2 linked regions of the Pigmentibacter sp. JX0631 genome follow. The protein of the gene in region 2 interacts with the protein of the main gene of each other region in a pairwise test. Links are inferred from orthologs where the notes say so. Each region holds a gene or a part of one and is shown on either strand. Other genes may lie near its edges. The genes, in order: priA and QEJ31_RS06985.

Evidence for each region.
Region 1: the proteins of QEJ31_RS06985 (region 2) and priA interact in binary tests that used the Escherichia coli proteins (3 or more experiments, as listed by UniProt). The link is inferred for Pigmentibacter sp. JX0631 from one-to-one orthologs.

Annotation. Positions count from the first base shown.
Region 1 is NZ_CP123622.1:24,339-33,337, reverse strand. The notes cover bases 2,136-5,075. They hold priA (primosomal protein N'), read left to right. Parts: upstream 2,136-2,488; coding sequence 2,489-4,663; downstream 4,664-5,075. Other genes in these bases: QEJ31_RS00110 (response regulator), read left to right, coding at 4,728-5,075; QEJ31_RS00120 (transporter substrate-binding domain-containing protein), read right to left, coding at 2,136-2,345. Outside these bases: QEJ31_RS00135 (hypothetical protein), read left to right, coding at 1-24; QEJ31_RS00130 (GNAT family N-acetyltransferase), read left to right, coding at 40-786; QEJ31_RS00125 (HAD-IB family phosphatase), read right to left, coding at 783-1,460; more of QEJ31_RS00120, read right to left, coding at 1,572-2,135; more of QEJ31_RS00110, read left to right, coding at 5,076-5,993; QEJ31_RS00105 (hypothetical protein), read left to right, coding at 5,938-6,861; QEJ31_RS00100 (ATP-binding cassette domain-containing protein), read left to right, coding at 6,863-8,999.
Region 2 is NZ_CP123622.1:1,600,354-1,609,300, reverse strand. The notes cover bases 3,423-6,310. They hold QEJ31_RS06985 (single-stranded DNA-binding protein), read right to left. Parts: upstream 5,169-6,310; coding sequence 4,677-5,168; downstream 3,423-4,676. Other genes in these bases: lpxC (UDP-3-O-acyl-N-acetylglucosamine deacetylase), read left to right, coding at 5,558-6,310; QEJ31_RS06990 (neprosin family prolyl endopeptidase), read left to right, coding at 3,423-4,654. Outside these bases: QEJ31_RS07005 (hypothetical protein), read left to right, coding at 1-1,554; QEJ31_RS07000 (hypothetical protein), read left to right, coding at 1,599-2,615; QEJ31_RS06995 (hypothetical protein), read left to right, coding at 2,642-3,139; more of QEJ31_RS06990, read left to right, coding at 3,416-3,422; more of lpxC, read left to right, coding at 6,311-6,523; molecular chaperone DnaJ, read left to right, coding at 6,781-7,902; cysS (cysteine--tRNA ligase), read left to right, coding at 7,908-8,947. UniProt on the Escherichia coli protein: Plays an important role in DNA replication, recombination and repair. Binds to ssDNA and to an array of partner proteins to recruit them to their sites of action during DNA metabolism. Acts as a sliding platform that migrates on DNA via reptation.

The sequences.
Region 1 (8,999 bases), 1.6 Mb from region 2 along the record:
TATGATCATATTTTGCACTGGTAAATTTTAGGAAAAAAAATGACAAATAATATTTTAACTGCTGTAAATTTATATCAGGATATTTTTAGTGATGTTTTAACGAGTGAAAACGTTCTTGAACGATTTACATGTTACTATCAAACAACTCCTGTTCCTTTATGGAATACTGCTTTTCACAATAATACTTACTATTCTTATGAAGATATATTGAAATTAAATACTTATTATAAGTTAAAGAATATTCAGGGATATTTTCTTTCATTTGATAATAAATACCAAGAATTCTCTATTTACAATGGTTCTTTTTTTTATTTAAGCAAGAATAGTTTTAACCAAGATTTTTTGATTAAACAAAAAATTTCTGTGAAAGAAATTAAAGATTGTTCAGAATATTGTAAATATCTTTCAGTTTTATTTGAAATAGATTTGGAAACCGAAAAAGAGTTATGTGCTATGTTGAGCCTTAAAGATAGAAAATATAAAAACAAAAATTTTTGTGCTTATATTGATGGTGTAATATGCGCAACAATTACTATTACTTTAAATGAATTTGATAATGCTTATATCTCTAATTTAGCAGTATTTCCCGAATTTAGAAAGAAAAATTTGGCAAGTTTATTAATTCATTTTCTTATTCAAGAATTTTGTGATAAAAATATCTATACTTTAACTGCAAAAAATAGTGTTTTAAGCCAATTTTCATTACCTAATTTAGGATTTCAAAATATGGGTGAAATAAATTTAATTCCTTTAGAAAAAATGAATCATACCATGCAAAACTTTTAAATATTTTCCTTTGCTTTCCAATTATGCAGCTTAAAATTGCCATTTAAATTTTTTTCAAAAATCTTTAAATGCTTTTTTTTGGGGCAAATTATATGTCTTTCTTTGGCAAGAGAAAGCATTGGTAGATCTGCAATATGATCACTCCATCCACTGTGCCATTCAATATTTGTGCCTAGTATTTTTTCTATTCTTTTTATCTTTTCTGCTTGATAACAATTTTTCGATTTAAGAATAACTCCGCCTGCAAAATAAGTTAGTTCACTTCCAATGATAAGCCGAATATTTTGTACTTTACCGTGTAGCATACCTCTTACCCAAGTTTGTCCTGACGCTGTGACAATAACAATTTCAATTCCTTGAGATTTTAACTGTTGAAATGTAGGAATGACTTCTGTAAATAAAAGAGAATTGCTTTCTGTGGCTAAAATATTTCGCAAAAATTGTGCGCAAAGTTTTTTATCTTTTCCAACCGTCAAGCTCCAAAGTATGACAGACTTGGCAAAGGTTTTATCCAGTCTAAAAATTGCAGTTGCTAATAAAAATGGCGTCCATAATAATAAAAGAAAAAGCCGGTAAGGTTCATTTGAAATAATTTTTTTTAAGATGATTAAAAAAGAATCTTTCGAAATTAGTGTTCCATCAAAATCAAAAAAAGCATAGCGAATTTTTTCCATTGAAACTCCAATTTATGGGATCCAAACTTAGTTAGACAGTTCTTATTCCCAGTTTAAGAAGAAAATGGCAAAATTTGAAGAAGTAAGCAAGTTTTTTAGAATATGCTTATCTCACTTGTCTCCATATATGTGACTTAATTTTCCTTCAGCCTTTAATTTTTTTAGTGCTTCATCAATTTTATTCAGAAGTGGTTTCTGATTCCGTGATTTTAGGATTGCAATGTAATTAGGGTCTAGATTGAAAGGCTTTTTTAAGATCCTAAACTCATTTCGTCTTTTTTGAATTTCAGGATTTTTGGCACCCATTATGGCACTATTCAAACCTTCAGCCCCAGGACCAATTAAAAATCCATCTATTTTATCTTGTAAAAGAAGTTCTAATTGGCTTTCTATACTAAAGGTTTCTACATAGTTAAAACCATTTTCTTTGAGCATTTTTTCAAAGATATAACCATAATTTGCTCCACGCAGAGCGGCTATTTTTTTATTTTTCAAGTCTTCATAAGTCTCAAATTTTAATGGATTTTTTTTTGTAGTAACGACTACTATTTTATCATAGTAAAGTGGTTCTTCTGAAAAATCAAAAATCTTAAGTCTTTCATTTGAACGTGAAAAACCAATTATAGCATATTTTCCAAGATTTGCATCTTCTACTGCTTTAGGCCAATTTTGTAATTTATATTCAGCAGTTAAATTTATTTCTTTTGTAATAATATTCATAAGTTCAATTAAATAGCCTTTGGGATGTTGCATTTCATCAAGATAAATTTTTGGAGCACGGGAATTATTGCCCGTGATTATTAATCTATCTTCTTCAGCTATACTCATGGTGCAAAATAAAAGTAGTAAACAAAATAAAATGTTTTTAAAATATGATAATAGCATGGAAAAAAGTCCTTTTAAATTTCAACAAGTATATCATCAAAATAATTTAGACACTAGCATTTTTAAGTTTACCTTGGAAATATTTAGCTCAATATTTAATCCTTGTTTTTTTAAAGGATGGTATTAAGAAAGAGATCTGTTTTGTGTTAAGTGAAGGAATGAATAGGGCAGGTAATATGGCATCTGAATTAGGCAAAATAAAATTTGGCAAATTTGGAGTAGTTGGCTCAACGGGACTGCTGCTAACTTACTCCATACCAATAAATTTATTTGATATAATAGAAGGCACATTTTGTTTAGTACCAATGCGTTCAGGGAAAAATATCAAAATTTATGTCGCTATATTTCTAGAATTTTGCGAAGAACCTAGTTTTGTTTGTCAAAGTATTATTCAAGAAGTTCCTTATACAAGGCATTTATCTAAACAATATATTTCTTATCTACTTTGGATATCTGAATATTATTTACATCCAATTGAAAAAATTATTCCATTAATTGCGCCACAATTTTTATGGAATACTACAAAACATAACATATTATTTAAAAGAATAAGTAACTATATTAAATGTATTCAAAAAGAAGAATATACTCTTATTTATAATCAAAAAAAGGAAAAATTAAAAGGAGAAATTCAATATCCTAAAAGAGATGAAATACATTTGAATAAAGAGCAAAGTGAAGTATACGAAAATTTAATTACGTTGAATGAAGGGGTTGTTTTATTACATGGAGTTACTGGTTCTGGAAAAACAGAAATTTATTTAAAATATGCTCAATATATTTTATCTAAACAAAAAACAGTATTAATTTTAGTTCCTGAAATATCATTAACACCACAAATGACTTCAAGGTTTAGAGCTCTTTTCGGTCTAGATTTAGCAATAGTTCATTCAGGACTTACAAATTTAGAATATGAAATTGAATGGTTTAAAATTCATCTTGGATTGGCTAAAGTTGTATTGGGTGTTAGAACTTCTATATTTTCCTCAATACAAAATCTAGGTTTAATAATTATTGATGAAGAGCATGACAGTAGTTATAAATCACAAGATTCCGTTGCGTATCATGCCCGAGATCTTGCCATAGTTAGATCAAAAAAAGAAAAAGCTGTCTGTATTTTAGGTTCTGCTACCCCTTCAGTAGATTCTATGTATAATGTTACACTTAAAAAATATTACTACTATAAATTAACCCAAAAATTTTCGAAACAAAAAGTTGATCATGTAATTATTGATAGTAAAAAATATCTTCAACTAGATAGAAATAAAAAGAATTCCTTGACCGCTTTAAAATCTTCACAAGTAACATTTTCTGAAGATGTTATTTGTCCTGAAGTATATGAATTTTTAAATCGTAAAAAAGAACTTAATGAACAAAGTATTATAATTTTAAATAGAAGAGGTTATGTTAATTTTGCCGTTTGTAGCCAATGTGCATCACCACTAAAATGCCCGAAATGTTCAGTAACAACAACTTTACATCAAAAAGGTAAAATTGAAATTTGTCACTATTGTGGTTTTAAAGAACAAATAAGAAATAACTGCCCCACTTGCCATGCAAATAAATTTATTTTTAAAGGAGTAGGGACTCAACAAATTGAGGAATTAATAAAAGAAAAAATTCCTGATTTAAAAATTGCTCGTTTAGACAGAGATGTTCTTACAAGTAATTCAAAATTAAACCAGATTTTAGAAGATTTTCGTACACATAAAACAGATTGTTTAGTTGGTACCCAAATGTTGGCTAAAGGACATGATTTCCCATTAGTAACTTTAGTTGTTGTTTTGCATGTTGAAGATGCGCTTTTTCTCCCTGACTTTCGTTCAGGTGAAAGGACGTTTCAATTGCTAAATCAAGCAATGGGCAGAGCAGCAAGGGGAGAAAAATCTGGTACAGTGGTTCTACAATCTTTAATAACAGGTCATCCAATCATTGATTTTGCTCTTACAAATAATAGTGATGAATTTTTTAACAGAGAATTGACATTAAGAAAGTATGGTTTTCATCCCCCATTTTCAAGACAAATTCTTATCGAAATTAATGGAAAAAATAAAGATAAAGTTGATAACCTTGCAAATAAAGTAAAAGGAATTTTAATTCAGTTTTGGCAGGAGCAAAAATTTGCTATGAACTCTATAAGACTAGCTGGCCCCTATCCTGCAGTAATCGAAAAAATTAATAATTCTTATCGCATTCAGTTATGTATTAGTTCTATTAAAGAAATTCATCCTTTTTATTTATTTCCTAATTCTTTTTTTAATGACAAAGAATTGATAGGGCATTGTAAAATTGATGTAGATCCCTCTTCATTTTTATAGATACTAAAACAATTTAACCGATACTTGTTTTGGATCATTTCATTCTAATATTTAAGGATGATGTATGGCTCAAAAGTCTGAAAATGCAGATAAAAATAATAAATTTTGTGTGCTTATCATTGAAGAAAAAAGTGATTTAAGAACATTTTTTATGGGAGTTTTAACAAAATCAGGTAATTTTGAGGTTAAAAATGCTGCAACACCAATTGAAGCATTAGATATTGTCAGTAAAGAAGCTGCGCAAATCCATGTTATTTTGTTTGATTGGGATATGAAGGAAATGAGTGGTGATGTTTTTGCGCAAAAAATAAAAAATGAAGTGAACTACGATCATATCGAACTTGTTGTTTGTTCTGCAGCAATTGCACAAGATGATAATTTTCTTCTAAATGAACTAGAAATTTATCATACAATGCCAAAAGTAGTAAATGCGGTAGATTTTTTGCGAAATATGGAAGAAATTAGGGCAGAATATTTTAACTCACAAAGTATTCAAACAAAAATTAAAAATTTAAAACATTTAATTCACGAGTCTGATTTACAAGCAATTGATTCTTTATTTTCTAATCAAGAAGTAGAAAATGAAATTACAAAAAATTCTAAATATACCTATCTTGGAGGAGAAGTTAGAATTCTACATAAGAAATATCAAGAAGCTATAGAATTTCTTAAACAACATTTAGAAAAAAATAGTGCAAATAAGTTAAATGAAAATTTAAAAACATTAAACACTTTAGGAAAAGCTTTGTGTTTAATAGGAAATTTTCAAGATGCAACGATGATCTATGAAAAGTTAGAAGCTAAAAGCCCAAATAATTTATCACATAAAATAATGCTCGGAGATGCATTATTAGGTCTTGATGATGTAAAAGGTGCTGAGAATAAATATCAAGAAGTTTTAGAAAAAGATAATACAAATAATGCTGCGCTAGAGGGTATGATTAAAACAAATTCTACTGTGGGAAATTTTGATCAAGCAAAATCATTTTTTGATAAAATTCAGGGAAATTTTGAAAGTAAAACACTTGCAAGTTTTTTTAATAATCGTGGTGTTGCTTTAGTTAAAAATGGTAAAATAAATGAAGCAATTATTTTTTATGAAAACGCTCTCCAATTCTTCGACAAATACAAATCTCATGTTTATTTTAACTTAGGAATGGCTTATTATCGATCTGGTAATATCACAAGTGCTGTGACTTGTTTCCAAGCAGCCATTGCGCAAGATGCTAAACTAGCTGAAGAAAAAGTTATTTTACGGGAGTTAAAAGAAAAAGGTGCAGAAAAATTTACCGAAGACTATCAGCAAGCCCTTCAAAAACGAAAAAAGTAAATATTTAGTATCATTAATTATATATTTAATTTCTGCTTTGACTGTTACTTGGGCAATTCAACTTTATGCATCTGGAAAAGTTACTTCTGGCAATCCATTGTTTATTTTAATAGCATTAATTTTAAGTACTTGGTTGCCCTTTTTTATTTCCTTAATGATTGCCCTCTTTTTTAAAATTCCGCTATATTATTTAGCATTAATGCCAAGGCTTAATAAAAAATTATTTTGGGCTATAATCGTTCCCTTATTAACTGCAGCTATCGGTTTGCAGTTTAGCATTAATTTTTCTCAAATATTTTATCAAGAATCCAATGAAGTTTTATTTCTATCAGGTAACACAGTTTATAGTATATTGCATCTCTTTTTAGTTCATCCTCTTTCTATTATTTTTTTTACTTGTATTTATGCCATAGGCTTAGAAGTGCAATTTCGTGGAATTCTAATTGAGCTTTTTAAAAAAATAGGAATTGCAAATGGCTGGTTTTTGGCAGGTGCATTTCAATTTTTTTGTTTTCTCCCCTTTCTTTGGTTTGGTTACTTTGGTGGCGGGGCGAGTAATACTTTTTACTGCTTATTATTTGCAATATTATTTGTGGGTCAATCAGGTTTTTGTTTCTGGTTATCGACATTTCATAAATTTATGACTAAAGATAAAATAGGTATAAATACAAAAGTTGAATCTATGAGATCACTATTGGTACCAATGATTTATTCTTGTGTTTTTTATTTTATTTATTTTTTTATTGTAATAAAGTTTTTTATTGAAAATGGAAATATGTGGATGTCAGGCCCAGCTAATGGTATAACTGTCATGATACAATCATTCATTACTATTTTTTTGCTCATGACGAAAAGGTTAAAACACTAATATGTTTTGGTACCAAAAAAAATTTCATACCTTTGTAAAACAAGTGATTTCTCCAAAAGTATCCTCAGTTGATAAAATTCTCCAAAAAGCTATGAGTCGACAAAGATCTTTATGGTGGATTTTTTTTCTCATTTTTAAACGAAATTTAATATATGCAGCATTCCTTCAAATTGCACTAATTTCTTTGGCATTATTTGCACCATTTGTTTTAAAAAATTATTTTGAGTTATTTTTAGTTCCAGCTTTTGCTGAGTTTAATAAAAAGTTACTTTTAAGTTCTTTGGGAATATTTGGATATTTTCTGGTTTTTATAGCAACATTTTATATCAAGCAAAAATTATTTACACATTGGAAAAGGCAAATAGAATTCAATTCATTAGACATTTTTGCAAAAATTTGTTGCTACTCGTTGAAAGATCAAAAGAAGATCATAGTAAAAAAATTTAGTGATGAAGAAGGCCGTTTTTTCTCAGACAAAATTAAAGATCTTCCAGCCATTTTCTTTCATGCATTTAGTTTACCAGCATTGATTGTAGCTTTTTTGTTTATATATTCTATAATGCAAAAATTGTTTATTATTCCAATTATAATTTTATTAATTTTATTTGCTTTTCAAATTTCTAATAAAATAATCATTCTCAGAGCTTTAAAAAAAGTAGCTTTTTTTATTCAAGCTAGAAGTAATATTATTCAAAAAATATTTATTTATGGTAACCGAGTTCATTTGTTAGCTTTAGAAAATTTCTTCATTAAAAAAGTCAATTTATTCCAAGAAAATTCAACTAATTTAGTTAAAGGTATTTTAACTCGTCTCTCTGCGGCAGGTTTAATTCAGTATTTTTCTGGATTTATAATAGCTATTCCTAGTCTTGCAGTATATTTATTAGTTAATCAAACGTATTCATTTCTAACAATAGCTACTTTAATTACATTTTTTTCATTAATTGATTATTTTTATGGAAATATATTAATATTTATTTCTAGGGTTAAAGATTTCAAAAAAAGTTTTCATTTATTTTCAATGCCTATACATTTAGAAAATAAAGATTCATATGATAAAAATGAAAAAATATTTAATAATAGTGAACAACAAAACAGAAAATTGGACAGTAATCAAATAAAACTATCGTTTCATAAAGCAGCATTTAATGATGGTAACAATATATGTCTTTACAATATAAACTATGAGCAACAACCGGGAAGTTTATCAGCTGTTATTGGGCAGAAAAATTCAGGTAAGTCAGCCTTTTTATCAGCTTGTACTGGTGATTTAAATATTATCAGCGGCGAGAAAAAACTCGTGCATAATGTGGAAGTATTGTCACATGAAACTTTACTTTTTGATGGTACTTTTAGAGAAAATATAATTTTAGATAGAGAATTTGAAGGTAGAAGATACGTAGATGTTATAAGAGCTTGTTCTCTAGAAAATGATTTCAATTCTTTAGATGATGGTGATGAAACTATTTTCGATTCTTTACTAAATAAATTTCCAGAATATTTTTTACGAAAAATAACTTTAGCTAGAACCCTATATGCAAAAGCTGATTTATACATTTTTGATGAACCTTTTATTGGTTTAACTTCAAATGAAGCCTCCATTTTTTTCCACGAGGGAATTCAAAAAATATTAGCTAATTCAAGTAGATTGATTGCAACCAGCAAATTAGAGTTTGCGGCTCTCTGCGATGAAATTCTGGTTATAAAAGAAGGGATGTTGGTTGAAGTTGGTACACATAAAAATTTATTAGAAAAGTCAGGACATTATGCGAGACTGCACTATGCTGCTGCTGATGCTCGACAATTTGGTCTTACAAGCGTTTATCAAAAAATAGGTGATAAAATTAATTATTACAAAGCTGACCTACCGAAAGAATTTTATGACTTTAGCTACTTTGATAAGACACAAGAAATAAATTACATTCGTAAATTAGCTTCATCAAATAAGTTTTTCTTAAAATCATATTTTAATTCTTCAAGTACCTATTTAAATATTATTTATTTAATTTCTTCTCAAATTTTAATAAGTGCCGCATTTTTTACTTTATTTTCTTTAAATCTTAATCAATACATTTCCAGAAATGTACAAATTTCATTGTTTTTAATTTGTTCTGTTTTTTCTTTGTTTTTATTCTATT
Region 2 (8,947 bases):
TTTTTAATGGATGAGGAATGTAAAAACGCTTATGTTTTGCCACCAAGTGTTGGAAAAGTTTCAGTCAGTGCAGTTCAGCAAAATCAGAATTTAGGTTTTTGTCCTGCGTTACGTTTAGATCAAGAAGCAATAAAGCAGAGTGCTAAAACAAAGTTAGTGATTATTCAGAAAATAAATAAGATGATAAAAGATTATGAACCAATTCAGATTCAAAGAGATAAACTTTACTCAACTTTAGTAGAAAAGAAAGCTGATTTTGATTCAGCAACACTTATATATAATAAAGCAGCTACTAAAGAAAAAGACTTTATTGATCAAGTAACAGAAACTAAGAAGACTTATGATCGTCTTGTTTTATTAGGTGCTAGTCCTGAAGATATCAAAGCTGCTAAAGATAAATATGAATCAACGCTTGCTTCTTATAAGATTTTTGTTGCAGGAGATTTAACCAGCGCTGAGAATAATTATAATTTTACTAAAAAAGAATATCAACGTTACAATGATGAATATGCTTACTATGATTCTAAATATGTAGAAAGCGTAAAACCATTATCTGACTTGCAAAAAATGGTAGATGATATTGAAGAAGCTGCTCTAAATAGTTACAAAAAATATGTTCCTTTAGAAGGCCTAACTGCTACTATGGTCTTTAATATAAACTCAGCGAGCCTAGTAAGCGATTTTAGCAACATGAATCGTAATTTAAATTTAAGTTGGCAACAACTTCCTATTAAAGATGCTTATTTTATTGCTTCACTGAAAAATGATTCAGGTGCTGCAGACGCAAGTGTTTCAACTGTAATTGATTCTTCTATACCTGGAATTAAGTCACAAACTATAAATAATATAGATGTTAATTCTCCACTTCCAACTCTTCATGATAAGGAAGTTGCTGCTCAATTTCCTTTTGGAAGTTTATCTGGAAAAGTTAGATTAAATTTAAATGGAGCTTGTGTTTACTATACAAATGTTAACGTACCAGCTCCTGGTGCAGACATTCAAAATATATCTGCAAATATAAGTTTGAATGTTAATTATACTTATCAAGCAAAACAAACTCGTTCATTTACGGCTAAATATAATTTTTATAATATGTTCACTAGAATTGAAAAGAAATCTACTTCTGGCGGGTGGTTTTCTACATCAAGCGTCCATTCAGTTGTTGAAGATAAAAATTCAAGCGATTGGTTTGATTTAAAGTTTGATGGAGATTATATTTACACTAAAGAAGAACAAGACGATATAAAACGTGAAGAACGTGCGCTTTTAATTGATAGAGCTTTAAGACAATTTGCTATGATGAATGCTGGCAGTACACCTCCAGGATTAGTATCTCCTCCAACATCTGGTGTAATGTATGCAGCTAATAGTTTAGGTAAATGTTATCATTACTACTGCCAAATTGGATCTTTTGTTTTAGGAACTGTTGGTTCAATATTTGGTAGTTCAAACGCAGTTGCGGCCTTTAAAGGCAAAACAAATATTTGGGTTGAAGATAAAGTAACTGAATTTCAAATCATAGATCGTTCTGGATCATTAACATTTAGTAAATAATTGTGGCTCTAAAAATTAGAGCCCTTTTTTATAAGAGAAAAATAATGAAATTATTAAATAAATTTGTCTTATTCAAATTAAGTTTAGTATTTTGCTGTGCAAATGCACAAAATGTGTATCAAATAAATATACTAGAAAGTAGAGAACCAGTTACTTTTACTATTGATAGTTACAATACTATATCGTTTATTTCCTTCCCAAAATATTTAAATGGGAATTTGAATTTCTCTAATGTAAGTTTAGGAAATTTTTATCCTGGAGGAGTAAATGTAAGTAATTGTGCTACCGTAGAATCTCGAGCTAGAAATGCAGTGAATCAGATGTTTCCTGAATCAATGCGAATTGAACAAAAAAATATGGTTCGAAAAAATGGAACTGTATTGATAAATTTGAATTCAGGAGTATCTTTTGCATTAAGTAATTTTCGAAGGAAAGTATTAGATAAAGCAGCTGAAGTTATGCATACTGATATTTCAAAGTTTGATTTAGATAATAGTTTTCAAATAGATAAAGTAACTTATACAATTGATTATGACAAAAATTCCATAACAAATATTATTGATAGTAAAGATGAAATAAAACCTCAAACAGATAAATTTTTAAATCAATTATTTTTTAATAATGGCTATACTAGCACGGAAATTTCTGCAAGCGATTTAATTTGTGACTTATATTCAGGGAAAGCAAAAATTAAAATGATTTTTTCTGGTAAGTATGGAAAACAAACAACAACAACATATTTACTTGAAAGAAGCGAAATAGAAGCAGTATATCAAAATATGCTTTTGCATAGTAATGATTACTATGATTTGAGTGCTTATAACTCTAAAAACAAAAATTTGGTTTTGTCAGGAATGTATTTAAAAGAATCTTTGGATAAAATTAATAAATTTGATCTTGACAAAAAAATATTTTTGAGTATTTATGAACAAATAGTATCTCAAGAATCAGGAAAAGTAATTCTAAATATTGATAACCAAACGTTGTATAAAAAAATGGAAGTGCAAGACAATAAACCGTATACATATTTAGGAAATGTAACATTTGATTACAAACCGTAGTATACAAAGATTTAAAGGTTATTGGTATGAATAAAAAAGTTGGTATTATTTCACTATTGATGACTTCAATATGTTTTTTTAGTATTTTTCTTTTTTATAAGAAAGAACTAAAAAAAGAAATTGAAGAGCAAAGTACAGATACTAAGAAATATAATTTTCCTACTAACGCCTCTTTACCTAATTCTACAACAAAAAATACAGATAGTATAAAAAATAAAGAAGAATATCTTTCATCTGCCAGCAGCGTAAATTCAAGTAATAAAAATGAACCTATTAATATTGAACAAGCAGAGGAAGAAAAAGCATTTTTATTGGAGAAAATTAAAAGAGATAATGCAATTGAGAGACTGAATAATAATAATTTAACAGAAGCTGAGAGACGTGATTATGTTGAGATTTATAATAGGTTAAGCCAACTAGATAGTTTTATATATAAAAATAAAATGAATGAGTTATCAGAAAAAGTTGCAGAAGTTGAAGCCAAGCATGATCTAAAATTGAAAGAACTTGGAATTTCTAAGTAATATAATTTAAACTAATACCTTGATTTAGTAGGGAATAATATTCATAAATATTAATATATTTTCTATTTTTCTAAATATTGAAGTCACTACATGTTAAGTAAATTTACCATTAAAACAATAACCTAGATTGTAATGTCACAATATAATTTTAAAGAGTTTTATGTTAACAACAGAAAGTCTATTATTTCAATTTTTTGACATAATGAGGAATATTTTTCTCAGTAAATTTTTAATTCTCCGAAAAAAGGTTTTGCTTTTTTCTTTCTAGGAGAAGTTATGTACAAAATAAAATTTATTGTAGTTTCTTTAGTATTTTTTTTACAATTTTCTTCGTATGCAGACTTTTTCTCTGCTGTTAATGAAGAGCCTAGTATTTATACCTCAAATAATCTTCAAGAGTTTGTTACTACAATTTCTCAGTATGAACCAGAAACTCCAGAAAAGGCCGTTTTTTTGCAAAAAATTGTTGATTACTACAAGAAAGTACATATCTTAAATTCAATTCAAAAAAATAACTATGTCGTTGATTGTATTCCATTTGCGGAACAACCTGCTCTAATAGATTTTCCAAAATTAGCAGAGAGTTTAATAGATGAAGTTAAAGAAAGTTTTTCTCAAAATTTTTCTGAATTGGTAAGAGTGGGGAGTAATTTTGAAGTCAATTCATCACTTGAATGTCCTTATGGCAGTGTAGCAATTATTCGTCCAACAAAAATGTTATTGACTTCTAAATATACCAATAAAAAAGATTTTTTTTCTTTGAATTCCGATCCAAATATTTTATTTAATAGCTCAGGTTCTGGCTATACATGGGAGCAAGGTGTAAACGAAAATAATCAACTTATTCAAATTAAAACAAAAAAATCAGAAGCTTTTTTTCGAGGTCCTCAATTGCAGTCAGTTACTCCAGCAAGTCATGCGGATCACTCAATAGCTCAATTTTGGCTTATTAATAGGGGTTCAGAAGGGACTTATTCTGTTGAGTTTGGTTTGATTGCAAGTTCATATTTTACGTCGTCTCCTTCAACAAGTATTTTTATTTTTGCTAGTGTTGATAATTATGGTTCTAAATCTTGTTATAATATGTATTGTGCTAATTTTATTCAAATGCCAGGCACTCCTGCTTTTGGAACACCACTCAAAAACAAGAATAACGATTTTATATTTCAAGTGAATCATCTTGATAAAAATAACGCGCAATCCGGATATTACCTAACCCTAGTTACAGGAGACTCCTCTGCTCAGATGACAACTTTAGCAATGGGTTATTATCCAGATCGTGTATATCCTTCAACTAATGTTTTACCAAATGCGTTTAGTGTTGGAGCAGAGGTATATGCAAGTAGTCCAAATAACGGAACAGTTATGTATGGAAATTATGTTAATCCTTACCCTGAATATCAAGGAGAAAAACAAATCAACATCTTTACACAGAATGGAAATTATTTTCCTTTTTATTCTTCAATAGAAGCATTTCCTTATAATTTGATTTGGCATTTTGGTCAGAAAAAATAATATCTAAATCTTCTAGTGCCTTTTAAAAAGGGATGTCATCATCCATAGGTCTAGAGTTGCTACTGAATGAAGATGAAGAACTATTTCTGGTAGGAGAAGTTGAGTCATAATTACTAGGACCAGAATAGTAGTCATTTATATCATTAGCTGGTGGGATATCATTCATATCACGGCCTTGATTAGAATTCATACTTTCTAAAAATTGCATGTTATTTGCTACAATTTCTGTTGTATATCTTTTTTGTCCCTGCTGATCTTGCCAAGAGCGAGTTTGAAGTTTTCCTTCTATGTAAACAAGTCGGCCCTTTTTCAAATACTTATGAGCTAGTTCGGCTTGACGACCCCATAATACAACTCTGTGCCATTCTGTTCTCTCTTCTTTATTTCCATCTTTCGTCCAAGTTTCGCTTGTAGCAATACTTAAAGTACAGACTTGTTGTCCGCTGGTTGTGCTGCGCATATCAGGTTCTTGTCCCAACCTTCCGACAAGAATGACTTTATTAACTCCGGACATAAGCAATTCTCCTTACTTATAAAAACAAATGATTTATGGGAATAAAAAATGCTCCCTTCCTAGGCTTATAGTCAGGATACTTTTGCGTCAATTGCGTTTTTACAGCCGACGGTTTTTTACGCAACCTAGAACAGATCCTGGTCAAGCTAAACGATTGTAGTCGTCAAAAAGTTTTAAAGGAAATTTTTCATTGACGTAAAATTCTCTTGTAAAATTAAGTATACTTTCCGATGAAGGTGTAGGGATGCTAGATGACCGTTTTAACCATTTGAAGAGGCTTGCTAGCAATTTGTTATAGTGCTAATTGTTAGTGCTCATTTTATGTGGTAGATAGTTATTTATCATATATCACTCATAATTTTTATACTTGCTGTTTTCGTGGGGAAAGAATGACGAACTTTCAAAGAACTCTCAGACGTAGCGTATCATTCTCAGGTATTGGAGTTCATTCAGGAAACTTAATATCTGTAGAAATAAGACCGGCTGTAGCAAATACTGGAGTTCTTTTTCAACGTACTGATCTTCCAGGAAAACCTTATATTAAAGCAGATCCTTTTGCTGTCTTTGATACGAGCCTAGCAACAAGAATTGGAAATCAGCAGGTTTATGTTTCTACTATTGAACATTTGATGGCCGCACTTTATGGATTTGGTATCGATAATGCAATTATTGAAATTAATAATAGTGAAATGCCTATCTTAGATGGATCTTCCGCACCTTTTTTGGTGCTACTAGATGAAGCTGGAATCCAGGAATTGTCTGAACCCAAAAAAGTTATAATTGTTGAAAACACAATAGAAGTGGTCGATGAAAAAAATCCAACTCGTTTTGTTCGCATTGAACCATCAAAAAAACCTATTATCTCGTATGCAATTGATTTTGGTAATGTGGAAGCTATCGGCAGACAAGCTATCTCCCTCGATTACACGGCAAAATCATTTTGTGAACTTTTTTCCTTTGCACGTACTTTTGGATTGAAAGAAGAAATTGATTTTCTACATTCAAAAGGTTTAGCAAAAGGAGGATCTTTAGATAACGCTATCGTTGTGTCAAGAACAACTGGTGTTATGAATGCTAAAGGACTGCGCAATGCTCAGGAATTTGTTATGCATAAAGCACTAGATTGCATTGGTGACTTGCATTTAATAGGTATGCCAGTACTGGGACATGTAATAGCTAACAAGGCTGGTCATGATTTGCATAATAAACTTGCTAGAGCAATATTGACAAATACTTCTGCTACTAGAGTATTTGTGCCTAATGCAAAAGATACAAATCGTTTAAAAGCTCTCCTAACTTATCCAAAATCATTAAGCGAATTAAAAACAAATTTAGTAGGTCTTGCCACAGGCTAACTGTCTCCTAAAGTTTAAAAAAATAATAGAAATTTTCGAATACTAGTGTTAGTGTTCATGTTACTAATGCGGTTTTTAAATCTTTTTTTATTCTTATATTTCAAGAGTTGTAGACTTTCATATTGAATTATAAATATTATAAAAATAGATTAGACCTTGTTGACTCTTACAAAATCGGGGTTAAGTTTTGACCGCAACTATTTTTTTCTGTCGCAATGTACACAAAAACCCCCGACAGTTTCCTGGAGTATTATTAGATGAGTACAAAACGTAACTATTATGACATTTTACAGGTATCAAAGAATGCTTCTGCAGACGAAATAAAAAAAGCTTACCGTAAACTTGCTGTTCAGTATCATCCTGATCGTAATCCTGGAGACAAGGTAGCAGAAGAAAAATTTAAGGAAGCAGCTGAAGCATATGAAGTTCTCAGCGATTCTGCAAAGCGTCAACGATTTGATCAATTTGGGCATGCAGGAGTGAATGGCGCTGGTTTTGGCGGCGGTGGATTTGGGAACGTCGATGATGTTTTTGAACATTTTGGTTCAATATTTGAAGATCTTTTTGGAATGGGCGGCGGACGAAAAAGAGGCGGCGGTAACAGAGCTAGGAAGGGTAGTGATCTTCGTTACGATTTAAAAATAACGTTTAAAGAATCTGTACTTGGGACAGAAAAGAAAATTCAAATCCCTCGTAAATCAGCATGCTCATCTTGTGAAGGATCTGGTGCTGCTAAAGGGACGAAACCTGTGACTTGTTCAACTTGTCGTGGGCAAGGTCAAGTTGCAGTACAACAAGGTTTTTTTACTTATGCTTCAACATGTCCTGATTGTAATGGAAGCGGAAAAAGTATTTCAACTCCTTGTAGCGATTGTAAAGGTTCGGGATTTCAAACAAAATCTTCAAATATTAATGTAAAAATTCCTGCGGGAATAGATACAGGCATGCGTCTTCGTGTTTCTGGAGAAGGAGAAGGTGGTGCGAATGGAGGGCCAGCTGGAGACTTATATGTTTTCATCGAAGTCGAATCTAACCCATTTTTTAAGCGCGAAGAGTTTGATCTCGTATATTCATTGAAAATAGGTGTAGCTCAAGCCATTTTAGGTACAGACGTAAGTATTGATTGTTTTGAAGAAGAGCCACGTAAAATTGAAATACCTGCTGGGATACAACCAGGACAAAGACTCATAGTTCAGGGAGCAGGTATTCCTAAATTAGAAAAATATGGTAGAGGTAAAGGGGATCTTGTAATTGAAGTTAGTGTTGAGATTCCTACGAAAGTAAATAAAGAGGCAGAAGAGCATTTGCGTGCATTTGCGCAAAAAGTTGGGCAAAACGTAAAAAACAATAACGGGTTTTTTGACAAAATATTTGGGTAATTCATATGAAAATACATTTTTTTAATACTCTTACAGGCAAAAAAGAACTTTTTAATCCTTTAAGTGCAGGTAAGGTTAAAATGTATTGTTGTGGAGTAACGCCATACGGAAATACTCATATAGGTCATAGTCGAACTTTTTTTTCTTATGATTTACTTTATAGGACTCTTGCTGATCAGGGTTATGAGATAGAATGGGCTAGAAATATTACAGATGTTGATGATAAAATTATCAATAAAGCTAATTCTGAAGGTGTTTCTTGCAGTGATATAGTTTCTCGTTATGTTGGTGAGCAAGATGAAATGTTAGAATTATTCAATTTGCTTCGGCCGCAGTATGAGCCTAAAGTAACAGAGTCAATTCCGCAAATAATTTCCCTTATTCAAACATTAATTGAAAAAGAATTTGCTTATGTTTCTAAATCAGGTGTTTATTATCGAGTCAGAAAATTTAGTGAGTATGGCAAATTAAGTAAAAATAAAATTAATGATCTTAAAAAAGGTGCAAGAATTGAGGTTGATGAAGCAAAAGAAGATGCCTTAGATTTTGCTCTTTGGAAATTTGTCAAACCTGGTGAAATATTTTGGTCATCTCCTTGGGGAGATGGTCGTCCTGGCTGGCATGTTGAGTGTTCTGCCATGATTCATTCAAAATTTGGAGATTCCATCGATATACATATGGGTGGTAGAGATCTCATATTTCCTCATCATGAAGCAGAAATTGCACAGTCCGAAGGTGCAACTGGTAAGCCTTTTGCAACAAACTGGTTGCATGCAGGAATGGTTACTCTATACGGCGAAAAAATGAGCAAAAGTACTAATCACTATGTGGCGATTAAAGATTTTTTAGGAAAATATCCAGCTGAAGTATTAAGGCTCGTTTTTCTTTCAGTATCTTATGGTCAACCATTAGATTTTACTTTTGAAATGACTACAGAAAATCTAAAAAAATTAGGTAAAATATATCGCTTTGTTTCTTTAGTGAACGAGTATTCTTTTCAAAATTCAGCAGATTTAACTAAACAATATTCTGATTCAATTTTTCT